DNA from 4 places in the Streptomyces sp. NPDC046727 genome. Region 4 is predicted to be linked to each of the others. Evidence: riboswitches for the same ligand, from Rfam matches in the RefSeq annotation. Region 4 holds a riboswitch; each other region holds the start of a gene.
What was found. Region 4 has a riboswitch for cyclic di-AMP ahead of ABZ937_RS00705 (NlpC/P60 family protein). Riboswitches for the same ligand answer to the same signal wherever they lie in the genome.
Positions count from the first base shown of each region.

Region 1 (5,658 bases), on a different contig from region 4:
GTAGTCGTCGACGTCGGGCCCGGGTGGAAGCGCCCTGCGCAGGGCCGCGACCTTCTCGCGGTGGCGCATGAGTTCGATCTCGGCGTCGCGGAGTTCCTCGCGTGCGGCGAGGTAGTCCGCGGACTCACCGGGCAGCCGGGTGTGCCGCGCCATCGTGTCCTCCTGGACGGGAAGCCCCCCGGGCGGTCATGTCCGGTCCATGGTCGCGGCCGCACCGTGCGCCGGGCGTGAGGCGCCGCCGTGCCCGACGGGTGACAAAGCGGGCAGGAGGGGAGGATCCGGTGCCACGCGGGAGGAGATGACAAACCTTCAACTCTGTGATCTTCACGTGATCTGCGCGGCATGAACTTGTGACAAGTGATCGTCTGCCGATACGTTCACCCATCAGCGCGGCGACCGGCCTCGTTCGCCGCGCCGGTCCTGCTGTCGCTCGAAAGGCTTCTGCATGCTCTCCGGGAACGGTCGACACCGTCGCCCCCGCCAGGCTCCGGCCCTCCTCGTCGCGGCTGGAGTGACCGGCTCCGCCATCGCCATCCCGCTCCTCGGCGCGGCGAGCGCCAACGCGGCGGACGGCACCACATGGGACAAGGTGGCCGAGTGCGAGAGCGGCGGCTCCTGGAGCGCGGACCCCGGCAACGGCTACTACGGCGGCCTGCAGATCTCGCAGGACGACTGGGACACGTACGGCGGCGGCCAGTACGCGACCAGCGCCGACCAGGCCAGCCGCCAGCAGCAGATCGCCGTCGCCGAGAAGATCCTCGCCGACAAGGGCACCACCCCCTGGGCCACCTGCGCCCTGCTGTCCGGTCTGACCTCGGACTCGGGCTCGGCGGACGTCGACACGGGCGTCGGCGGCTCCGACGACAAGGGGCCGGGCGACTCGTCCGGATCGGATGACACTTCCGGGAATTCCGGGAGTTCCGACAACTCCGACACCTCCGACTCGTCCGGTCTGCCGGATTCGTCTCCCTCCAAGGATGCGGACTCGGACGGCAACTCGGGCTCGGCCGACGACTCCTCCTCGCCCGCGGACGGCACGTCGCACGGGAAGCCGGGCAAGGGCAAGGCTGCCGACAAGGGCACCGGTTCCGCCGGCTCGACCGGGACCAACGCTCCCAAGTCCGACAAGTCCTCCTCGCCGGACACCGGAAGCTCGCAGGGCGCCGGCGGCACTCCCACGGTCACGCCGGACACCGGGGTCGCGGACAACCCCCAGCAGGCCGCCGGTTCTTGGAGCCTGGTGGACACCGGCGCGCTCGCCGGGGGCGGACGCCATCGGGGCGCGAGCGCGGAAGAAGGCGTGACGAACGGTCAGAGCGACGCGCCGTCCGGCCGCCACGCCTCCCGTGACCCGGGCACCTACACCGTCCGCGAGGGCGACTCCCTCGCCTCCATCGCCGACTCCCTTGACGTCGACGGCGGGTGGCACGCGCTGTACGCCGGGAACAAGAAGGCCATCGGGGCCGACCCGAACCGCATCAGTGCCGGTCAGACCCTGGAAGTCGGGGGCGAAACGGACGGCGACTAGGGGTAGTTGGCGCCCCACTTACCGCCCTAATGTCCGGTTTGGCGAAAGTGTGGGATGAGTCTCAGAAGCCCTGATCGTCTTTGAAATTCCGTCGATCGCGTGTCTACGGTCAAGGCCGCTCGTCACCGCGAGCCCCGGCACCGCAACGCCGAATCCTGCCAGCGGTTGCCCGGGAACAGTCGACGCGTCAAGCGCCGTAGGCAGGAGCGGGGGACCCAAGGTAAGTGCCGGGCCCAGCAGTTGAAGCTGGAACCGGCTTGGGGTGAAGCCGCGCCTCGCGCACAGCGAGAGGTGTGGCCGGGCAACTCAACCGGCCCGAACCCGACAGCTCACCTCGCAGGCGTCGGTGAGGGGATCGATCCATGCTGTTTTCCGGCAAGGGCAAGCACCGTCGTCCGTCCAAGGCCGTCCGCGCCGTCGCGCTGGCCGGTGTCACCGGCGCCGCCGTCGCCGCCCCGCTGATGGCGGCCGGCAACGCCTCCGCCGCCACCGCCTCCGAGTGGGACAAGGTCGCCCAGTGCGAGTCCGGCGGCAACTGGTCCATCAACACCGGCAACGGCTACTACGGCGGTCTGCAGTTCTCCGCCTCCACCTGGGCCGCGTACGGCGGCACCGCCTACGCCCCGCAGGCCAACCAGGCGAGCAAGGCGCAGCAGATAGCCGTCGCCGAGAAGGTCCTCGCCGCCCAGGGCAAGGGCGCCTGGCCGGTCTGCGGCACGGGCCTGTCCAGCACCCCCTACGGCGGCTCCGCCCCGAGCACCCCCTCGACCTCCGGCGGCACCACCACCTCGACCTCGGGCAGCACCACCACCCGCTCCGCCGACGAGCAGGCCGCCTCCCGCTCCGCCGAGCGCCCGGCCGCGAGCGCGAGCAAGAGCCAGACCGTCACCACCCCGACCGGCAAGAAGGTCAAGAAGGGCGACGGCGAGTACAAGGTCGCCGAGGGTGACACCCTCAGCACCATCGCCGAGAAGCACAAGGTCAAGGGCGGCTGGCAGAAGCTGTTCGAGCTGAACAAGGACATCGTCGAGGACGCCGACCTCATCTACCCGGGTCAGCAGCTGCACCTGAAGTGACATCCGGTTCCCAGCCGGAGTACAGGGCCCGCACATCTCCGCGGGCCCCACTCAAGGCCCCCGTGCGGGCCACCCCCGTCCCCACGGGCCCCCGCCCCGGTGCGTGTTCCCCCGTACGCACCGGGGCGGGGCTTTTTTGTGCCCGAGCTTCCCGGCCCCCTTTGTTTCGGGCAGAAACAAAAGGTACCGTCGGCTTGTCCACGGGGCGGTCGGTCGGTGGCCGACGCCCCTGGGACGGTTAGGCTCTAGTCGCAAGGCACAGCCGTAAGGCACAACGCCCCGCACTTCCAGCGTCACATCCAAGAAGGAGATGCTCGTGCCGTCCATCGACGTCGTCGTAGCCCGGGAAATCCTGGACTCCCGAGGCAACCCCACGGTCGAGGTCGAGGTCGGCCTCGACGACGGCAGCACGGGTCGTGCCGCCGTTCCGTCCGGCGCCTCGACCGGCGCCTTCGAGGCCATCGAGCTGCGCGACGGTGACCCGAACCGCTACCAGGGCAAGGGCGTCGAGAAGGCCGTCCTCGCCGTCATCGAGCAGATCGGCCCGGAGCTGGTCGGCTACGACGCCACCGAGCAGCGCCTGATCGACCAGGCCATGTTCGACCTGGACGCCACCGACAACAAGGGCTCCCTCGGCGCCAACGCCATCCTCGGCGTCTCGCTCGCCGTCGCCCACGCCGCCTCCGAGGCCAGCGACCTCCCCCTCTTCCGCTACCTGGGCGGCCCGAACGCGCACCTGCTGCCGGTGCCGATGATGAACATCCTGAACGGCGGCTCGCACGCCGACTCCAACGTGGACATCCAGGAGTTCATGATCGCCCCGATCGGCGCGGAGTCCTTCTCCGAGGCCCTGCGCTGGGGCACCGAGGTCTACCACACCCTGAAGAAGGTCCTGAAGAGCAAGGGCCTGTCCACCGGCCTCGGCGACGAGGGCGGCTTCGCCCCGAACCTCGGCTCCAACCGTGAGGCCCTCGACCTCATCCTGGAGGCCATCAAGGAGGCCGGCTACGCCCCCGGCCAGCAGATCGCCCTCGCGCTCGACGTCGCCGCCTCCGAGTTCTACAAGGACGGCAAGTACCTCTTCGAGGGCAAGGAGCGCTCCGCCGCCGAGATGACGGAGTACTACGAGGAGCTCGTCGCGGCCTACCCGCTCGTCTCCATCGAGGACCCGCTGTTCGAGGACGACTGGGCCGGCTGGAAGGTCATCACCGACCGCCTCGGCGACAAGGTCCAGCTGGTCGGCGACGACCTGTTCGTCACCAACCCGGAGCGCCTGGCCCGCGGCATCGAGGAGGGCACCGCCAACGCCCTGCTCGTGAAGGTGAACCAGATCGGCTCGCTGACCGAGACGCTGGACGCCGTCGAGCTGGCCCAGCGCAGCGGCTTCAAGTGCATGATGTCGCACCGCTCCGGCGAGACCGAGGACGTCACCATCGCCGACCTGGCCGTCGCCACCAACTGCGGCCAGATCAAGACCGGCGCCCCGGCCCGCTCCGAGCGCGTCGCCAAGTACAACCAGCTGCTGCGCATCGAGGAGATCCTCGACGACGCCGCGGTGTACGCCGGCCGCAGCGCCTTCCCCCGCTTCAAGGGCTGACAGCCGCACGGCTGACACCAGTAGGAAGCGTCGTACGTACGTCCCCGTACTCGGTCCCGTACCGTGTGCGGGGACGTACGCACGTGTGAGACGGGAGGCGGGAAGATGGCCGTGAGGGACCGGGACCGGTTCTCCACCGCGACCAGGCTCAGGCTGCTCGGCGAGCAGACCGCGGCACGCGTCTACCGCTCCCAGACCAAGCGTCAGGCCCGCCGCTCCCGGCTCACCGGCCGCGCCGCGCTGCTCGCGCTGGTGCTGTGCTCGCTGGTCGTCGCCCTCGCCTACCCGATGCGGCAGTACGTCTCCCAGCGCGCGGAGATCGCCGACCTCCAGCGGAAGCAGGAGGAGGCCCGCCGACGCGTCGAACAGCTGCGCGACCTGAAGGCGCGCTGGCAGGACGACGCCTACGCCGAACAGCAGATCCGGCGCCGGCTGCACTATGTGATGCCCGGTGAGACCGGGTACGTGGTCATCGACCCGGGCGCGGCCAAGCAGTCCCGCGCCGACCTCGGGGCCGCCCAGCGGCCCTGGTACGCGAACGTCTGGGACGGTGTCGACAAGTCCGACGCCTCCGACCAGTGAACCGACAGAAAGACAGCTGAAGACAGTCATGGAAACGCCTCCGCCGCCCACTCCGCGTACCGAGCCGACCGACGCGGACGTCGAGGCCTTCAAGCAGCAGCTCGGGCGTCCGCCGCGCGGGCTGAGGGCGATCGCGCACCGGTGCCCGTGCGGGCAGCCGGACGTCGTGGAGACGGCTCCACGACTGCCGGACGGCACGCCCTTCCCGACGACGTACTACCTGACGTGCCCGCGCGCCGCCTCGGCGATCGGCACGCTGGAGGCGAACGGCGTCATGAAGGAGATGACGGAGCGGCTGGGGACCGACCCGGAACTCGCCGCCGCCTACCGGGCCGCGCACGAGGACTACATCGCGCGCCGTGACGCCATCGAGGTCCTGGCGGGCTTCCCGAGCGCGGGCGGCATGCCCGACCGGGTGAAGTGCCTGCACGTGCTGGTGGCCCACTCGCTGGTCGCGGGCCCGGGGGTGAACCCGCTCGGCGACGAGGCCATCGCGATGCTGCCGGAGTGGTGGCGCAAGGGCCCGTGCGTGCAGCCGCTCGCCGCACCCGACCCGGCGGACGAGCATCCGGGCGAGGACGGCGTGGTCGCGGACCCCGCGGAGGCCCGCAGCGGCGCCTACCGGCCCCTGGCCGCCGAGGGGTTCACCCGGGTCGCCGCCGTCGACTGCGGTACGAACTCCATCCGGCTGCTCGTCGCCGACGTCAACCCGGCCACCGGTGAGCTGCTGGAGCTGGACCGGCGCATGACGATCGTGCGGCTCGGCCAGGACGTGGACCGCACCGGCCGGCTGGCCCCCGAGGCGCTGGAGCGGACCTTCGCGGCCTGCCGCGAGTACGCGGACGTCATCCGCGAACTGGGCGCTACGAAGGTGC
Region 1 is NZ_JBEYYR010000030.1:21,831-27,488, forward strand. Features, by position in the region: gene ABZ937_RS30160 (DUF899 family protein) at 1-153, opposite strand, end outside; gene ABZ937_RS30165 (transglycosylase family protein) at 446-1,528, shown strand; cyclic di-AMP (ydaO/yuaA leader) riboswitch at 1,711-1,886, shown strand; gene ABZ937_RS30170 (transglycosylase family protein) at 1,891-2,604, shown strand; gene eno (phosphopyruvate hydratase) at 2,915-4,201, shown strand; gene ABZ937_RS30180 (septum formation initiator family protein) at 4,307-4,783, shown strand; partial or broken gene ABZ937_RS30185 (DUF501 domain-containing protein) at 4,812-5,261, shown strand; gene ABZ937_RS30190 (Ppx/GppA phosphatase family protein) at 5,412-5,658, shown strand, end outside.
Region 1: another riboswitch for cyclic di-AMP. It lies ahead of ABZ937_RS30170 (transglycosylase family protein); the one in region 4 lies ahead of ABZ937_RS00705 (NlpC/P60 family protein).

Region 2 (5,658 bases), on a different contig from region 4:
GACGCTCCCGACGGGTTCGGCCGTAGGGGTCAGCGGCTAGGGTGACCGCGTGGCGAGAGTGCGGTTGAGCGTGGCGGAGCGGCGGGAGGAGCTGCTGCGGGCGGCGATAGAGCAGATCGAGGCGCGGGGCGTGGCGGCGGTCAGGATCGCCGACGTGGCCGCGGCCCTCGGGGTGAGCAACGCGCTGGTGCTGTACCACTTCTCCACGAAGGAGAAGCTGGTCGCCGCCGCGTTCACGTACGCGGCCCAGGACGACCTCGCGCACCTGCGCAAGCTGCTGGGCCGGCGGACCACCGCGCTGCGCCGGCTGCGGGCCGCGGTGCGCTGGTACGCGCCGACCGGGCAGGCCAAGGGCTGGCGGCTGTGGATCGAGGGCTGGGCCGTGGCGCTGCGTGAGCCCGCCCTGCGGGAGGTCACCCGGGACCTGGACAAGCAGTGGAAGGCGGCGATCACGGAGGTCATCGCCGAGGGCGTGGCGGCCGGCGAGTTCGGCTGCGCGGACCCGGTCGGTGCGGCGCTGCGGCTGACCGCGCTGCTGGACGGGCTCGCGGTGCAGCTGACGTCCTACCCGGGCGCGGTGGCGCGGTCCCGGGCGCAGGAGTGGGTGGACGACGCGCTCGCCCGGGAACTGGGCCTGGACCGGCGGGCGTTGACCGGACGGGAGCGGTGAGCGCGCACGCGTCCGCGCCCCGGACCACAGGGGCCCGGGGCACGGGCGGTCGGGTCAGGCGACCGAGGCGATGCGCATCTTGATGTCGTCCGGCGACAGCGTGCCCTTCGCGGTCACGTGGTCGCCGGAGGACTCGCCGCGCAGTCGGCGCCCGATCCAGGGGACGAGGTATTCGCGGGCCCACTGGACGTCGTCGCGGCGGACGTCCAGGGTGCCCCGGGGCGGCAGCGGCGGCCACGGCTGCTCCGGGTCGGCGGGGATCTCCAGGCCGAGGGCCTGTCCGGCGCGCAGGGCCACACGCGTGTGCCCCTCGGGCGAGAGGTGCAGCCGGTCGCTGTCCCAGGCCCTGCGGTCCTGCACGGACTTCAGGGACCACAGGTCGAGCACGGGGCAGCCGTACCGGTCGGCGATGGCGCGGACGTGCCCGTTGTAGGTGGCGATCTTGCCGCGCAGATGCTTGAGCACGGGGACACCACGGGTGTCGAAGCCGGTCGTCACCAGCACGGTGCCGGCGGCCTCGGTCAGCTGCGCCACGGCGCGCTCGAAGCGCTCGGCCACCTCGTCGGGGTCGGTGCCCGGGCGGATGATGTCGTTGCCGCCCGCGCAGAAGGAGACCAGGTCCGGAGCGATGTCGACGGCCTGCGGAAGCTGGTCGGCCACGATCTGGTCCAGCAGCTTCCCGCGCACGGCGAGGTTGGTGTACTGGAAGTCGCCCTCGGGACGCCGGTCGGCGAGCAGCACCGCGAACCGGTCGGCCCAGCCCACGAACGCCCCGTCGGGCCCGGGATCGCCGACGCCCTCGGTGAAGCTGTCCCCCACCGCCACGTACGACCCGATCACTGATCTGCTGTCATTCTTCGAATCGTCTGCCACGTCGGACCATGATTCACCTTCAGATGTGACCTACGCGACCGTAGGCAGGGGTTGACGAACGGTGAGATGAGCCACTCCTAAAGAATTTGCCAATCAGGAATACGGCTGCTCCCTGGGCTGTTGAACGCGGAACACACCGAAGGCCGGACCCGGGGATCGAGGGTCCGGCCTTCGGCAGCGTGTCAGGCAGGTGGTGCGAGGGGGCCGGGCGTCAGCCGACGGCGACGCCGTGCGTGCGGAGGTAGCCGACGGGGTCCACGTCCGAGCCGTAGTCCGGCGTGGTGCGGATCTCGAAGTGCAGGTGCGGGCCGGTCACATTGCCGGTGGCGCCGGACAGGCCGACCTGCTGGCCCGCGGTCACGGTCTGGCCGGCCGAGACGGAGAGCTGCGACAGGTGGGCGTACTGGGCGTAGTAGCCGTCGTTCAGCTTGATGACGACCTGGTTGCCGTACGCGCCGCCCCAGCCGGCGGAGACGACGGTGCCGGCGGCGACGGCCTTCAGGGGGGTGCCGGTCGGCACGACGAAGTCGACGCCGGTGTGGTAGCCGCTGGACCACATGCTGCCGGCCACGTGGTAGCCGGTGCCGATGGTGGCGCCGGCGACGGGGAGGGTGTAGCCGGCGGAGGCGGTCTGGGCGCCGCCGGACCCGGACTGCCGGGCGGGCTGTGCGGCGGCCGACCGTGAGGGCTTCGAGGCGGCCGAGGAGTGCTGCTGCGGGGCGGCGGACTCGGTGCGGGCCGGCGCGGCCTTCTCGCCGAGGCTGAGCTTCAGGCCCGGGTGGATCAGCGACGGGTCGGCACCGACGGCCTGCCGGTTGTCGTCGTAGAGCCGCTGCCAGCCGCCCCGGACGTGTTGCTCCTCGGCGATCTTCGAGAGGCAGTCGCCGCTGCGGACCGTGTAGGTGCGCGCGGCCTGATCCGACTGTGCGGCGGCCTTCTTCACCGTGCCCGGGAGGGACTGCACGGCCTTTCCGGACACGGACTGCGCGGGGGCGGCGGCGTGCGCTCCGGTGGCCCCGAGCAGCGGGAGGGCCAGGGCGGCGCCACCGGTTCCGGCGACGGCGATGGAGCGGGAAAAACGCGGGGTCTTGGGGCGTCGGTGCTTACCCTTGGGGGGCATGGCGCAATTCCTCTCCGGCGCCTGCGAGGTGAGCTGTCGGGTTCGGGCTGGAGCTGCCCGGCCGTGCGCGCACGGCTGCACCCCTGGCCTGTCGCGGAGACCGGACAGGCAGTCGTACCTGGTGGGTCCCCCGCTCCTGCCGACGCGGGTCAAGTGTGTGGGGACTCCGGTCGGCGGCAGGATTCGGCGTTCCGTCCGGAATGGTTGGGAACGTAAGCGAGCAAGACGCACGGAAACAAGCGGCAGGTTCCCGTTGTCCGTGTTTCGGATGATCGGATACGGGAATTCACGGTCACCCAGCGTGAATTCCCGCGCCCTTCGCTCCCTCAATTCGCCTTTTCGATACGGCGATTACGTGAACATGACGCGCGACGTACGGTCACGGATATGACGCTCCTCACGCCACTCGCCCCCATGGACCCCTATTCCGTAGCGAGTTGGAATGAAGGCGCTAATTCGGGCAGATAGCTCAGATGCGGCGCAGACGGAGAACCATCGCATCCAGGTCACCCTTGAGTCCCGTGCGCACTCCGTGATGCAGCAGCACCGCACCCCGGTACACTTCGCCCGTTTCGCGGCATTCGTACGATGCCGTCGGGTCGAGTCCGCGCAGCCGTACCGCCGGCACCGGCTCTCCGTGGCTCTGCGCCTGCAGCCAGGCGAGGACGACCGTCTCCTCCCCCCGGACGTACTGGACGGCGCTCAGACCGCCCGTCGGGGGCCGCAGCCGGTACAGCTCGCCGTGCTGCACGACCGGGCGGATCTCCTTGTACAGCTCCACCCACCGCCGGGCCTCGGCCAGCTCCTCCGCGCTCCACTCCGTCAGGTCGCCGCCGACCCCGAGCACGCCCGCCATGGCACTGACGAACCGGAAGCGCAGCGAGCTGACCCGGCCGTTGAGCTGCGTGTTCGGGCTGTCGGTGACCCAGGCGGCCATCACGCGCGCGGGGTGGATCTGGGTGAAGCCGTACTGAATGGCGAGGCGGTCCAGCGGGTCGGTGTTGTCGGAGGTCCACACCTGGTCGGTGCGGCTCAGCACGCCGAGGTCGATCCGGCCGCCGCCGCCCGAGCAGGACTCGAAGGCCACCTGGGGGTGGGCGGCCCGCAGCCGGTCGAGCAGGGCGTAGAGGGCGCGGACGTGGTCCACCCACAGGCGCTGCGGGTACGGTTCCCCGGGCCAGCCCGCGTCGGTGAAGCAGCGGTTGAAGTCCCACTTCACATAGTCGATCGGGGCGCTGGAGAGCAGGGTGTCCAGCTGCTCCCACAGGTACTCCTGGACGTCCTCGCGTGCGAGGTTGAGAACGAGCTGATTGCGCAGTTCCGTCCGCTTACGTCCCGGTTGGTACTGCACCCAGTCGGGGTGGGCGCGGTACAGCTCGCTGTCCGGGTTGACCATCTCCGGCTCGACCCAGATGCCGAACCGCATACCCAGGCCGTGCACCCGGTCGGCGAGGGGCTTGAGGCCGTGCGGGAAGCGGTCGGGGTTGGGTGTCCAGTCGCCGAGTCCGGCGCGGTCGCTGGTGCGGGCGCCGAACCAGCCGTCGTCCACCACGAACAGCTCGACACCGATCTCGGCGGCCCGGCGGGCGAGGGCGGCCTGCTGCTCCTCGGAGATGTCGAAGTTCGTCGCCTCCCAGGAGTTGAACAGCACGGGCCGGTCCCGCTCGGCCTCCGGGATGACGTACGCGCGCTGGTAGGCGTGCCAGGTGCGGCTCGCGCCGCCGTATCCACCGTCGCTCCACAGGCCCGCGAAGACAGGGGTGGTGTACGACTCTCCCGGCTGAAGGAGCAGCAGTCCCGAGTCGTCGTGGCCGGCACCGCCGGTGATCTGCACGCGCGCGTCCGGGAGTTGGGCGACCGCGATGCGCCAGGAGCCGGACCAGCCGAGCGCGCAGCCGTAGACCTCGCCGCGCTCCTCGGTGGCGTCGGTGTCGAGGGCGACCCAGGGCAGGTGCTGGTGGCCGGTGTGGCCGCGGCGGCTGCCGATGACCTTCTCGCCGTAGGTGAGCGGGGCGGTGGTGAGCCGGGACTCGGCGGCCCAGCGGCCGTGCAGCTGGGCCAGCCGCCAGCCCTCGCGGTCGGGCAGGGTCCAGGTGGCGGCGTCGGCCCGCAGCAGCTCCACGCGCGCGTGGCCGCCGTTCTCGACGGTCACCCAGCGCTCGACGACATCGCCGCGCATCCGGTAGTGCAGCGCGATCCCCACGCCGTCGTCGTCGAAGCGCAGCCGCAGCTCGTCGCCCTCCGTGTCGTACGCCACGAAGCGCCATTCGGTGCCGCGCCGCTCCTCGGTGCGGACGGACAGGGCGGGGCGGACGAAGCGGGGTCCGCCCTCGACGGGGTACTCCTCCCGGCCGTCGAGCGGGGACTCGAAGGGCCAGTAGCCGGGCAGGGGGCTCAGCGCGAGCGCCTCGGCGTCGGCGAGCGCGATCCGTGGCCCCCAGTGCAGATGGAGCAGCTCGTCCGCGCCGGTGAGATGCAGGGCATAACTGCTGCTGGGGCCTGACAGGAGCCAGGTGCGACCGTCTTCGGCGATGTCCACCATCGAGACCTCACAGGTGTCAACAGATCCCCTCAAGTGCCAACATCATCGAGGGCCGCCGGCCCTGCTGACAATGCCTGTGGACAACTCATTGCCCGAGGAAATCGATGCCGTATGGTCGACAGAGCGCCCGTCGACGAGCCGCGCCGGCGGGGCCGACCGGGAGGAGCCCCCGTGACGCAGCAGGTCCCGTCGACCGAGCCGGAGCTGGCCGGTGTGCGCAATTTCCGTGACGTGGGCGGGCTGCCCACGGTCGACGGACGGCGGGTGCGCCACGGAGTGCTGTTCCGCAGCGGCCATCTGGCGCACGCGACCGAACAGGACGCGGCCTTCCTCGCCTCCCTGGGCCTGCACACGATCTTCGACTTCCGCAACGCGGCCGACCAGAGGCTGGAGGGCCCCGATGTCGAGCTGCCCGGCGTGCGGAATGTGAACCTGCCGCTGAGCGACCCGGCG
Region 2 is NZ_JBEYYR010000002.1:424,037-429,694, reverse strand. Features, by position in the region: gene ABZ937_RS04055 (Glu/Leu/Phe/Val dehydrogenase dimerization domain-containing protein) at 1-2, shown strand, start outside; gene ABZ937_RS04050 (TetR family transcriptional regulator C-terminal domain-containing protein) at 50-670, shown strand; gene ABZ937_RS04045 (SGNH/GDSL hydrolase family protein) at 725-1,510, opposite strand; gene ABZ937_RS04040 (peptidoglycan DD-metalloendopeptidase family protein) at 1,755-2,663, opposite strand; cyclic di-AMP (ydaO/yuaA leader) riboswitch at 2,669-2,829, opposite strand; gene ABZ937_RS04035 (alpha-galactosidase) at 3,133-5,205, opposite strand; gene ABZ937_RS04030 (tyrosine-protein phosphatase) at 5,377-5,658, shown strand, end outside.
Region 2: another riboswitch for cyclic di-AMP. It lies ahead of ABZ937_RS04040 (peptidoglycan DD-metalloendopeptidase family protein); the one in region 4 lies ahead of ABZ937_RS00705 (NlpC/P60 family protein).

Region 3 (5,658 bases), on a different contig from region 4:
CGGGGGCCTCGGAGAGGTTGGCCAGCACCGTGTAGAACAGGTGCGGCATGCCACCCTCCTGCTGGAGCTGCCGGTCGATCGCGTCCTCCAGGAGGCGGGAGGCGGCGATGTAGGCGCGCCAGGCGCGCTGCTCCTCGGGGCTGAGCCAGCGGGTCGTCATGCCGCCAGTGTAGGTTTGTTTCAAACTTGAACCAAGCCGTCCGCCGCCGGAAGAGAGCGCGCCGATGCCCCTGCCGTACGTCCTGCTGTCCGCCGCCGTCTCCCTCGACGGCTACCTGGACGACACCGGCCCCGAGCGGCTCCTGCTGTCGAGCCCGGCCGACTTCGACCGGGTCGACGAGGTACGGGCCTCCGTCGACGCCATCCTCGTCGGCGCCGGCACGATCCGCGCCGACAACCCCCGCCTGCTGGTCAACTCCGCCGAGCGGCGCGCGGCCCGCACGGCGGCGGGCAAGCCGGAGTACCCGCTGAAGGTCACCGTGAGCGGCTCCGGCGACCTCGACCCCGGGGCCAACTTCTGGCACACCGGCGGCGAGAAACTCGTCTACACGACGGACAAGGGCGCCGGACCCGCCGCCCGCCGCCTCGGGCGCACCGCCGACGTCGTCCCGCTCGGCCCCGCCCTGGACTGGCGGGCCCTGCTGGAGCATCTCCACGACGTGCGCGGAGTCGGGCGGCTGATGGTCGAGGGCGGCGGCACGGTCCACACCCAGCTCCTCCAGCAGGGCCTCGCCGACGAACTCCAGCTCGTCCTCGCCCCGCTGTTCGTGGGCGACCCCGCGGCCCCGCGCCTCTTCGGACCGGGCGCCTACCAGGGCGGACGTCTGCGCCTGCTCGACACCCGGCGGATCGAGGACGTCGTCCTCATGCGCTACGCGCCCACGGCCCCCGGCACCGGCCCGCTGCCCACCGCCGCCGACCGCCACTGGCTGCGCACCGCCTGTGACCTCGCCGCGCTGTGCCCGCCCTCGGAGACGGCGTTCAGCGTCGGCGCGGTCGTGGTCGCCGCCGACGGTACGGAGCTGGCCCGGGGCCACTCGCGCGAGGGCGCCGATCCCGTGGTCCACGCGGAGGAGGCGGCCCTCGCGAAGATCGGCCCGGCCGATCCCCGGCTGGCCGGTGCCACGGTCTACAGCAGCCTGGAGCCCTGTGCCCGCCGCGCCTCCCGGCCCGCGCCCTGCGCCCGGCTGATCCTGCGGGCCGGGGTACGCCGGGTGGTCACCGCCTGGCGCGAACCCGACACGTTCGTCGCCGCGGCCGACGGCACGGGCGTCCTGACCGCCGCGGGCGCCCAGGTCGTCGTGCTCCCGGAACTGGAGGCGCTCGCCAAGGCGCCGAACGGGCATCTGCTCGGCTGACAGCACTCAGGGCCCGGAATCCGATGGATTCCGGGCCCTGAGTCTTCAGTAGCGGGGACAGGATTTGAACCTGCGACCTCTGGGTTATGAGCCCAGCGAGCTACCGAGCTGCTCCACCCCGCGTCGTTGTGTCACCAGCATACGTCATGCGGAGGGGTGCTTGCACACCCGCTTTCTTGCGCCCCCGTGATCATCACCGAAGGTGACCGGATGGACGCCCTCCGCATAACGCCTGAGTCACCATCAAAACCTTCAGTGACTACTGAACGCTCCCGCATCCCGGTCAACTCGCCCGGTTTGACGGGGTAATGGCGCATAGCTCCGCCGTCAAAATCGTGAATGATCAAGCCGAACGGGCTTGGAAAGTCACTGGCGGGTCTATTAACGTTCGATAACGCAGCGCGGTCGTCCCAGCCGTCACAAGAGGCGGCTCCGTGCGCACGCGCCGAATCCCGCAAGGGAGCCGGGGAACCACCACCCTGGGGTGAATCACGCAGATACCGCCGTGAACTCACGGAGTCCACGACCGGTATACGCGCGTAGGAGACCTTCCTGCTCCGAACCCGTCAGCTAACCCGGTAGGCGGAGGAAGGAAAGGAGCACGCCCGCGTGGCGTCCAACCGGCCTGTCCCCGAAGCCCCGTTCATACCGGCACAGCGCGACACCGAGACCTTCGGCTACGACGCCTACCGCGCCGAAGAGGGCCCCTGGGAGGAGTGGAACCCCACCGCGGACTCCGTCGCCCCGGTCCGCGGCCGGCACCGCGTCGCCAAGCAGCGAGGCGGCCTCGCGCGCAGCTCCACCGTCCTCGGCGTCGGCGTCATCGCCGCGGTCGGCGCGGGCGGCATGGCCAGCGCCCACACCGGCAAGCCGCCGGTCTCGATCTCCCTGCCCGACCTGCCCTCCGTCGGCTCCCTCTTCGAGGACGGCTCCGACTCCCAGCCGGCCGAGGCCGCGACGACCACGCTGAGCGGTGTCGGCACGACCGCCGCCGACGCCGAGGACGGCGACGCGGGCGAGGCCCTGCGCAACCGGATCATGGCCCAGGCCGAGCAGCAGCAGAGCCAGGCCGAGAGCAAGGCCACCGCCACCGTGCTCGCCGCCGCCGAGAAGCAGACCGCCGACGCCGCCGCCAAGGCCGAGAAGGAGGCCGCCGCCAAGGCCGCCGCGGCCAAGGAGGAGGCGGAGGACGCCGCCGAGAAGGCCGCCGCGAAGGCGAAGGCCGAGGCCGCCGAGAAGGCCGAGGCGGAGCGGCTGGCCAAGCTGGCCAAGCAGTACACGCTGCCGACCTCCTCGTACACGATCACCTCCACGTTCGGCCAGGCCGGCTCGATGTGGTCCTCCGGCTACCACACCGGTCTTGACTTCGCCGCCCCCACCGGCACCCTGATCAAGGCCGTCCACAGCGGCACGATCACCGAGGCGGGCTGGGCCGGCGCCTACGGCTACCGCACGATCCTCACCCTGGACGACGGCACCGAGCTGTGGTTCTGCCACCAGTCCTCGATCAGCGTCTCCGCCGGCCAGAAGGTCTCCACCGGCGACGTCATCGGCCGCGTCGGCGCCACCGGCAACGTCACCGGCCCGCACCTGCACCTGGAGGTCCACCCGGGCGGCCAGGCCACCGGCATCGACCCGATGGCGTGGCTGCGGGGCAAGGGCCTCAACCCCTGACAGCCGGGCGTTCGGCCGGAATTCGACGCCGGCGGCGGGATGCGATCGTCCCCCGCCGGCGTTGACATGACGTATGACGTCACTTCGTAAACTCGGCTCTTCCGATCTTGAGGTCTTCCCGCTCGCGCTCGGCGGCAACGTCTTCGGCTGGACCGCCGACGAGGCCACCTCCTTCGCCGTCCTGGACGCCTACGCGGCGGCCGGCGGCAACTTCATCGACACCGCCGACGCCTACACCGCCTGGATCGAGGGCAACCAGGGCGGCGAGTCCGAGACGATCATCGGCAAGTGGGTCAAGGCGCGCGGCAACCGCGCCGATGTCGTCATCGCCACCAAGGTCAGCCAGCACCCCGAGTTCCAGGGCCTGTCCGCCGCCAACATCAAGGCAGCCGCCGACGCCTCCCTGCGCCGCCTGGGCACCGACCACATCGACCTCTACTACACCCACTTCGACAAGCCCGAGGTGCCGGTCGAGGAGATCATCGGCGCGCTGGACGAGCTGGTGAAGGCCGGCAAGGTCCGGCACATCGCCGCCTCCAACATCACCGCCGAGCGCCTGCGCGAGTCCCTCGACTTCTCCGACCGCGAGGGCCTCGCCCGCTACGTCGCCCTCCAGCCGCACTACAACCTGGTCTCCCGCGACACCTACGAGGGCCCGCTGCAGGACCTCGTCGCCCGCGAGGGCCTGTCCGCCGTCCCGTACTTCGCGCTCGCCATGGGCTTCCTCACCGGCAAGTACCGCCCCGGTACGACCGTCGACAGCGCCCGCGCCGGCCGGGCCCAGGAGTACGCGGAATCCGAGCGCGGCCAGAAGGTCCTGGCGGCCCTCGACGAGATCGCCGCGGCCCATGAGGCCCCGCTGGCCACGGTCGCCCTGGCCTGGCTCGCCGCCCAGCCGACGGTCACCGCCCCGATCGCCTCGGCCCGCACGGTGGAGCAGCTCCCGGCCCTGCTGGGCGTGGCGGACCTCAGGCTGACGGATGCCGAGCTGGCGAAGCTGACGGAGGCGTCGGCCTAGTCAGCCAGTTCTCGGGGCTACGTCCGGTACGGGTTGTACGCGGGGTACGGAGCCGTCGGCCAGCCGTACCCGTACGGCACCGGCCCCGCGTACACCGGCCGTACCGGCGCGGCCGTCCGTGCCGCGTACTCCAGCGCGGGCCGGGCCACGGTCCTGCGCTTCCACAGCTCGTCCAGCAACTCCCGCTCCCGTACGACGAAGTCGGCCCCGGCCCTCCCCGTGCGCCCCCGGTGCCGCAGGAACGCCAGCGAGGTGGCGTACGCCTCGTACCGCGCCACCTCCCGTGCCGCCGGGCGACCATGGTGGTGCCGGGCGTAGTCCCGGGCCATCCGCCGCGCCCGCATCGAGGAGAGCGCGAACGGCTCGGCCGGCCCCAGCCACCCGGCCAGCACATACGCGGGCAGCTCCGCCCGCACGGTCCGCAGCTCCCGCTGCCGCGTCCAGATCGCGAGCCAGGTCAGCAGCCCGAACGCGGGCACCATGAAGCCGGCGTAGACGGCGAAGAAGCCGTACTCGCCGAAGGTGGAGGAGCCGTTCCAGAAGGCGTGCATGCTCATCGCGAGCAGCAGCCCGCACACCGGCAGCAGAACCCGCCGTACATGCTGCCGCTCGGCGGACAGCGCGGCGATGCCGAAGCCGATGCCGGTGAGGACGGTGAACAGGGGGTGCGCGAACGGGGACATCACGATGCGCACGAAGAAGGTGGCGGCGGTGACGGAGGCGATGCCGCGGTCGCCGGTGAGCTGGTCGGTCCCGAAGGCCGTACCGAGGTAGAGGATGTTCTCGGTGAACGCGAACCCGGTGGCGGTGACCCCCGCTATCACCACGCCGTCCACGATCCCGGTGAAGTCACGTCTGCGGAAGAGGAACACCAGCAACACGGCGGCGGCCTTGGCGGACTCCTCCACGATCGGTGCTATCACCGTGGCGCCGAGGGTGTCGGCACTGGCCGGATCCGCGGTCGAGGTGGCGATCCACCGGGTCGCGAAGCTGTTGGCCACGATGGCTATCAGCGCGGCGGCACAGGCGCCCCAGGCGAAGGAGAAGACCAGGTTCCGCCAGGGGCCCGGCTCCACCCGGTCCAGCCACCGGAAGGCGGCTATCAGCCAGGGCACGGGCAGCACGGCGAGACCGAGCCCGACGAGGAACCCCTCCGTGCCGGTCTGCCGCCGCACGAGCGCCAGGATGACCAGGCCGGACAGCGCCAGCAGGCTGCTCAGTGCTCCGTACCGCACCCACCTGCGCTGCCACCAGTGCGGGTGGCGGAGCACACCGTCGCCGGGGCTCGGGGGACAGGTCGGAAACGGAGGACTGGTGGCCACGGCATCGACCCTAACGGTGACGGGACGAGGGGCTGGAGCGGATTATCGGTCCTGGCTGTGCGGTACGCGCCGGAACAGCAGATCGTTCACCACATGACCCTTGTCCAGTCCCTGCCCCTCGAAACGGGTCAGCGGCCGGAACCGGGGGCGCGGCGAGAAACCGCCGTCCGCCTGGGTGTTCTCGAAGTCCGGATGCGCGGTGAGCACGTCCAGCATCTGCTCGGCGTACGGCTCCCAGTCGGTCGCGCAGTGCACGAGCGCGCCGGGCTTCAGCCGGGTCGCGGCG
Region 3 is NZ_JBEYYR010000034.1:19,359-25,016, reverse strand. Features, by position in the region: gene ABZ937_RS32345 (MarR family transcriptional regulator) at 1-160, opposite strand, end outside; gene ABZ937_RS32340 (dihydrofolate reductase family protein) at 225-1,358, shown strand; tRNA gene ABZ937_RS32335 (tRNA-Met) at 1,408-1,481, opposite strand; cyclic di-AMP (ydaO/yuaA leader) riboswitch at 1,792-1,960, shown strand; gene ABZ937_RS32330 (M23 family metallopeptidase) at 1,968-3,032, shown strand; gene ABZ937_RS32325 (aldo/keto reductase) at 3,106-4,050, shown strand; gene ABZ937_RS32320 (PrsW family intramembrane metalloprotease) at 4,068-5,372, opposite strand; gene trmB (tRNA (guanosine(46)-N7)-methyltransferase TrmB) at 5,415-5,658, opposite strand, start outside.
Region 3: another riboswitch for cyclic di-AMP. It lies ahead of ABZ937_RS32330 (M23 family metallopeptidase); the one in region 4 lies ahead of ABZ937_RS00705 (NlpC/P60 family protein).

Region 4 (5,658 bases):
ACTCCATCTTCCGCGTGCAGGAGGGCGACGCCGTCTTCTCCCCGCGGCTGGCCGGGTTCGTCCTGGACGCCTTCGCCTCCACCGACGCCCCGCCGGTGGACGAGGACCTGGACCGCCTCACCCAGCGGGAGCGCGAGGTGCTGCGCCTGATCGCCCGTGGCTACGCCTACAAGGAGATCGCCAAGCAGCTGTTCATCTCGGTGAAGACGGTCGAGTCGCATGTGTCGGCGGTCCTGCGCAAGCTCCAGCTGTCCAACCGGCACGAGCTGACCCGCTGGGCGACCGCGCGCCGGCTGGTCTGACCCGCCCGCAACGCCTGCCCGTCACGCCACCCTGGTCGCCCCGGCGAACGGCATCTGGTCGATCGGGGCCAGGCGGACCGGCGCCGAGGGGTTCGGCGCGTGGATCATCTGGCCGTTGCCCACGTAGATGCCGACGTGACTGATCCCGGAGTAGAAGAACACCAGGTCCCCGGGCTGGAGTTCGGAGCGGGAGACCCGCCGGCCCGCGTTGATCTGGGCGTAGGTGGTGCGGGGCAGGGAGATGCCGGCGGAGCGGTAGGCGGCCTGGGCCAGGCCCGAGCAGTCGAAGGCGTTCGGGCCGGTGGCGCCCCACACATAGGGGCTGCCGAGCTTGCCGTAGGCGTAGGAGACGGCCGCCGCGGCGCGCGCGGTGGGGGCCGGTACCGAACCGGCCCGCTCCAGCGGCTCCCGCGGGTCCGCGGCCGACCGGGAGGCGCGTCCGGCCGTGCCGTCGGCACCGGTGACCTCGGCCCGCTGCCGCGGAGTCAGCCGCGCCAGCAGTCGCCGGGCCTCGTCCAGCTTGCCGACGACGGTCTTCTTCTGCCGCTTCAGCTCGGCCTGCCGTGACCGCAGTGACGTCAGCTCGATGCGCGCGGCACCGCGCAGCCGCTCGATCTCCCGCAGCTGCCGGCGCACCCGCGACACCGCGCCGGCCTGCCGGTCACCGACCCGCTCCGCGAGCGCGGCGCCGTCCAGGTACCGGTCGGGATCGCTGGAGAGGGCCAGTTGCCAGGCCGGGTCGATGCCGCCGTCCCGGTACTGCGCCGCCACCATCGAACCCAGCGCGTCCCGGGCGGAGTTGAGCTTCTCCTGACCGCGGGCGGTCTCTTCCTGGAGCGCGCTCAGCCGCCGCTGGGCCGAGTCCGACTCCTCCTTCGCCCCGTTGTACTTCTCGGTGGCGGCCTCGGCCTCCCGGTACAACGTGTCCACCTTGGCCTTCACCTGCGCCTGCGTCAGCTGCGGCGCGGCGTTCGCCGTCCCGTCGAAGCCGGTCGCGGTGGCCGCGCCCGCCAGGGCGAGAGTGGCGGCCGTCCGGGCCGCGTGGCCGCTGAGCGGGCGTTGCGGGGGCTTGCGGTGCGCTGCCACCTGGACTGTCACGTCCTTCCGTACGACTCGTACGAGCGAGCGGTCAGTACGCCCCGCGGCGGCCCGCACAGGGGGATCGGGCCGCCGCCGGGCCTTTCTCGGCGGTGGTGGCCGGCTGCCGTCCCGGTCCGGGCGGCGGTGGGGAGCCGGTCACCTGGGGGAGGACGCTAGGCCGGACGGTGACAAGCAGGTAACGCGGTGTACGGAACTGGCTGTGACAGACCGGGAAGTGACCATATGTGACCGCGCGGCCGGGTCGGCATCGTCACCTTCACGCAGCGTGGTGATCGAAGCACGGAAAGCGGGACAGGCGGGAGGTGTGGGGTGCTATAGGGCGCATATATGCAAGACCCGCGGTGCGTGGCCACACACCGTCACAGCGCCCCCTCCCGGCCGCCGGACGGTGGGCCCGGTGGCGGGAGGCGTGGTGGCTCCTCGTTAGGCTCCGGCTCCATGGACGTACTCATCCATCTCTTCGTCGGCCTGCACATCATCGGCATCGCCGCGCTGCTCGGCGGCTTCCTCACCCAGATGAAGGCGATGGGCCAGGGCACGGCCCGGTTCGTGCCCGGGATGCTGCACGGCGCGCTGACCATGCTGGTCACCGGCGTGGCTCTCGTCGGCCTCGACCAGGCCGACGGTCACCACGTCAACAACATCAAGATCGGCGTGAAGCTGGCCCTGCTGATCGTGATCCTCGGCCTGGTCTACGTGAAGCGGGACGAGGAGCGGATCGACAAGGGGATCTTCGGGCTGGTCGGCCTGCTGACCATGGCCAACATCTTCATCGCCGTCCTCTGGACCTGATCCCCGTCGCGCTCGGTCAGCCCGGCCGTACCACGCTGTGGACGGCCGCCCCGCCGACGCCGGAGACCGGCTCCTCGCGGACGTACGCCCCCGGCCGGGGAGCGTGGATCATCATGCCGTCACCGGTGCAGAGCCCGACATGGCTGACGTCGTCACGGAAGAACACGAGGTCGCCGGGGCGGGCCTCGTCCGGCGGGACCGGGGTGCCGGCGTCGGCCTGCTCGCGCGCGGTGCGCGGGAGGGTGACGCCGGCGGACTTCCAGGCGGCCTGGGTGAGGCCCGAGCAGTCGTAGGAGCCGGGACCGGCGGTGCCCGCCAGACACGGCTTGCCGAGCTGGGCGCGGGCGAAGGCGATGGCTTTCCTGGCCTTGCTCGCGTACGTGCCGGACGGTGTCGCGGCGCCCTGGGCGGTCTGCTGCGCCAGCAGCACGCGCGCGTGGGCGAGCTTTTTCTGAACGGCGGCCTTGGCCGCCTTCGGACCGCTCGCGGCGGCTTCCCGCGGGCTGCCGGCCGATGTCACAGCGGCGGTGCCGGACGCGGCCGGGGCATCGCCCATGTCCCGAACCGGCACGGCGCCCGGCGTGTCCCGAAGGGGCGAGGCCGTGCGCGCGCCCGGTACGGACGGGGTGGCGGCCTGGTCCCGTCCTGGCTGAGTCATCCCCGTGTCCCGTACGTATGGAGGGATGTCCTGGTCCCGCACGGGCGAGGCAGGGGCCGCATCCCGCACGGACGGCGTGGAAGGCGTGGACGGCACGGACGGCGGTGTGCCGCGCGTGTCCCTCACGGGCGCCGTCGGGGTGGTGTCCGGGGCCGGCGTGGAGCCGCGCTGGGCCGGGACCGCCCCCCGCTGGGCGGGCAGGCCACGGCCCTGGGCGCGCCGGGCGACCTCGTCGCGGAGCCGTTGGAGACTGTCCGCGCGGCGCCGTGAATCCTCGGCCCGCTCGGCCTGCCGCGCCCGGTCGGCCCGCTCGGCCTGCCGCGCCCGCTCGGCCTCCTGAGCCCATTCGGCCCGGTCCCTGCCCGTGCCGGACATGAGGGACGCGAAGGACGCCCCGGATGTCTCGGCCGTCGACTCCGCCCGGCGGTACAGGTCGTCGATCTTCCGCTCGACCTCCTCCAGGCTCGGCTTGCCGTGCGCGGCCATGGGCGTGGCCTCGGCGCTCTGGGAGAGGACCGCCACGGAGGTGAGGGCGGCGGTGGCGAGGGCGGGGGTGCGGATACCCGTCCCCGGGGTCCCGCCGGGGCGAGGCTTGCGGTGCGACGCCAAAGGAGGCGACTCCTTCCGTACTGCCGCCTACCGGGTTAGCTGTCGGGTTCGGGCGGGTGCTTGGAAGGGTTGCCCTACGGCGTCGTCCCGGGCGGGAGTCGGCCGATTCACCCCGGGATCGGTGGGTCCCCGGCTCCGGGCACCGTGCGGGGGCGCGCCGGACTCGGCGGAGGCCGCGCGGCCCGGCGACGTTCGCCGGAGTGGGGTCGTGCGGCCTGACGGCAACCTAGCCAACTCGTGTGTCTTCTGTGAAGGTTGGTGTGCGGTATGTCCGATACATTTCTGTGACCTGGCAGAGGTTTCACACGCGTGTGACCAGGTGCTTCCGCTGGGTGAGCGGTCGCCGGGCGCCGTCGGGGCGGGGATCGGCTGTCCGGGAAGTGAGCCATGTTCCCGGGACCGGGACCGGTTGTCGGTGGGGCGCCCTAGACTCGGAGAGCGATGAGCAGCCTCTTTGACGACAGCTTCCTGGCGGACCTCCAGCCCCCTCGCGGGCGCGAGGAGGAACCCCCGCCGCCGCCCGAGGACGATCACGCTCCGGAGCCGCTTCCGGACGATCTGTTCGGCGGGAAGTTCGACGTGCCGCCGGACCGGGACGCGTACTACCGCGATGGCGCCCCGCGCCCCGTGCTCGACGCGGCGGCCCTCCTGGCGGGGCTGAACGAGAACCAGCGCGCCGCGGTCGAGCACGCCGGCTCCCCGCTGCTCATCGTCGCCGGCGCCGGCTCCGGCAAGACCCGCGTGCTGACCCACCGCATCGCCTACCTCCTCGCCGAGCGGGACGTCCACCCGGGCCAGATCCTCGCGATCACCTTCACCAACAAGGCCGCGGGCGAGATGAAGGAGCGCGTCGAGCAGCTCGTCGGCCCGCGCGCGAACGCGATGTGGGTGATGACCTTCCACAGCGCGTGCGTGCGCATCCTGCGCCGCGAGTCGAAGAAGCTCGGCTTCACGTCGTCGTTCTCGATCTACGACGCCGCCGACAGCAAGCGCCTGATGGCCCTGGTCTGCCGCGACCTGGACCTCGATCCCAAGCGCTTCCCGCCCAAGTCCTTCAGCGCCAAGATCAGCAACCTGAAGAACGAGCTGATCGACGAGGAGGACTTCGCCGCCCAGGCCGCCGACGGCTTCGAGAAGACCCTCGCCCAGGCCTACGCGCTCTACCAGTCGCGGCTGCGCGAGGCGAACGCGCTGGACTTCGACGACCTGATCATGACGACGGTCAACCTGCTGCGCGCCTTCCCGGACGTCGCCGAGCACTACCGCCGCCGCTTCCGGCACGTCCTGGTCGACGAGTACCAGGACACCAACCACGCCCAGTACGCGCTGGTCCGCGAGCTGGTCGGCACCGGCGACCACGACGCGGAGACGCCCGCGAGCGAGCACGACATCCCGCCCGCCGAACTCTGTGTCGTGGGTGACGCGGACCAGTCGATCTACGCCTTCCGGGGTGCGACGATCCGCAACATCCTCCAGTTCGAGGAGGACTACCCGAACGCGACGACGATCCTGCTGGAGCAGAACTATCGCTCCACGCAGACCATCCTGTCCGCCGCCAACGCGGTCATCGAGCGCAACGAGTCCCGCCGCCCGAAGAACCTGTGGACCAACGCCGGCCAGGGCGCCGGGATCGTCGGGTACGTCGCCGACACCGAGCACGACGAGGCCCAGTTCGTCGCCGACGAGATAGACCGCCTGGTCGACGCCGGCGCGACGCGCGCGGGAGACGTCGCCGTCTTCTACCGCACCAACGCCCAGTCGCGTGTCTTCGAAGAGGTCTTCATCCGCGTCGGCCTGCCCTACAAGGTCGTCGGCGGTGTCCGCTTCTACGAGCGCAAGGAGGTCCGGGACGTCCTCGCCTACCTGCGGGTCCTCGCCAACCCCGAGGACTCGGTGCCGCTGCGCCGCATCCTCAACGTGCCCAAGCGGGGCATCGGCGAGCGCGCGGAGGCGATGATCGACGCCCTCTCCCAGCGCGAGAAGATCAGCTTCCCGCAGGCCCTGAAGCGCGTGGACGAGGCGTACGGGATGGCCGCGCGCTCCACCAACGCGGTCAAGCGGTTCAACGCGCTGATGGAGGACCTGCGCACGATCGTGGAGTCCGGCTCCGGACCGGCCACGATCCTCGAAGCGGTCCTCGAACGCACCGGCTACCTGGCCGAGTTGCAGGCCTCCACCGACCCCCAGGACGAGACC
Region 4 is NZ_JBEYYR010000001.1:164,547-170,204, reverse strand. Features, by position in the region: gene ABZ937_RS00720 (response regulator transcription factor) at 1-302, shown strand, start outside; gene ABZ937_RS00715 (NlpC/P60 family protein) at 324-1,388, opposite strand; gene ABZ937_RS00710 (hypothetical protein) at 1,842-2,195, shown strand; gene ABZ937_RS00705 (NlpC/P60 family protein) at 2,212-3,462, opposite strand; cyclic di-AMP (ydaO/yuaA leader) riboswitch at 3,471-3,641, opposite strand; gene pcrA (DNA helicase PcrA) at 3,904-5,658, shown strand, end outside.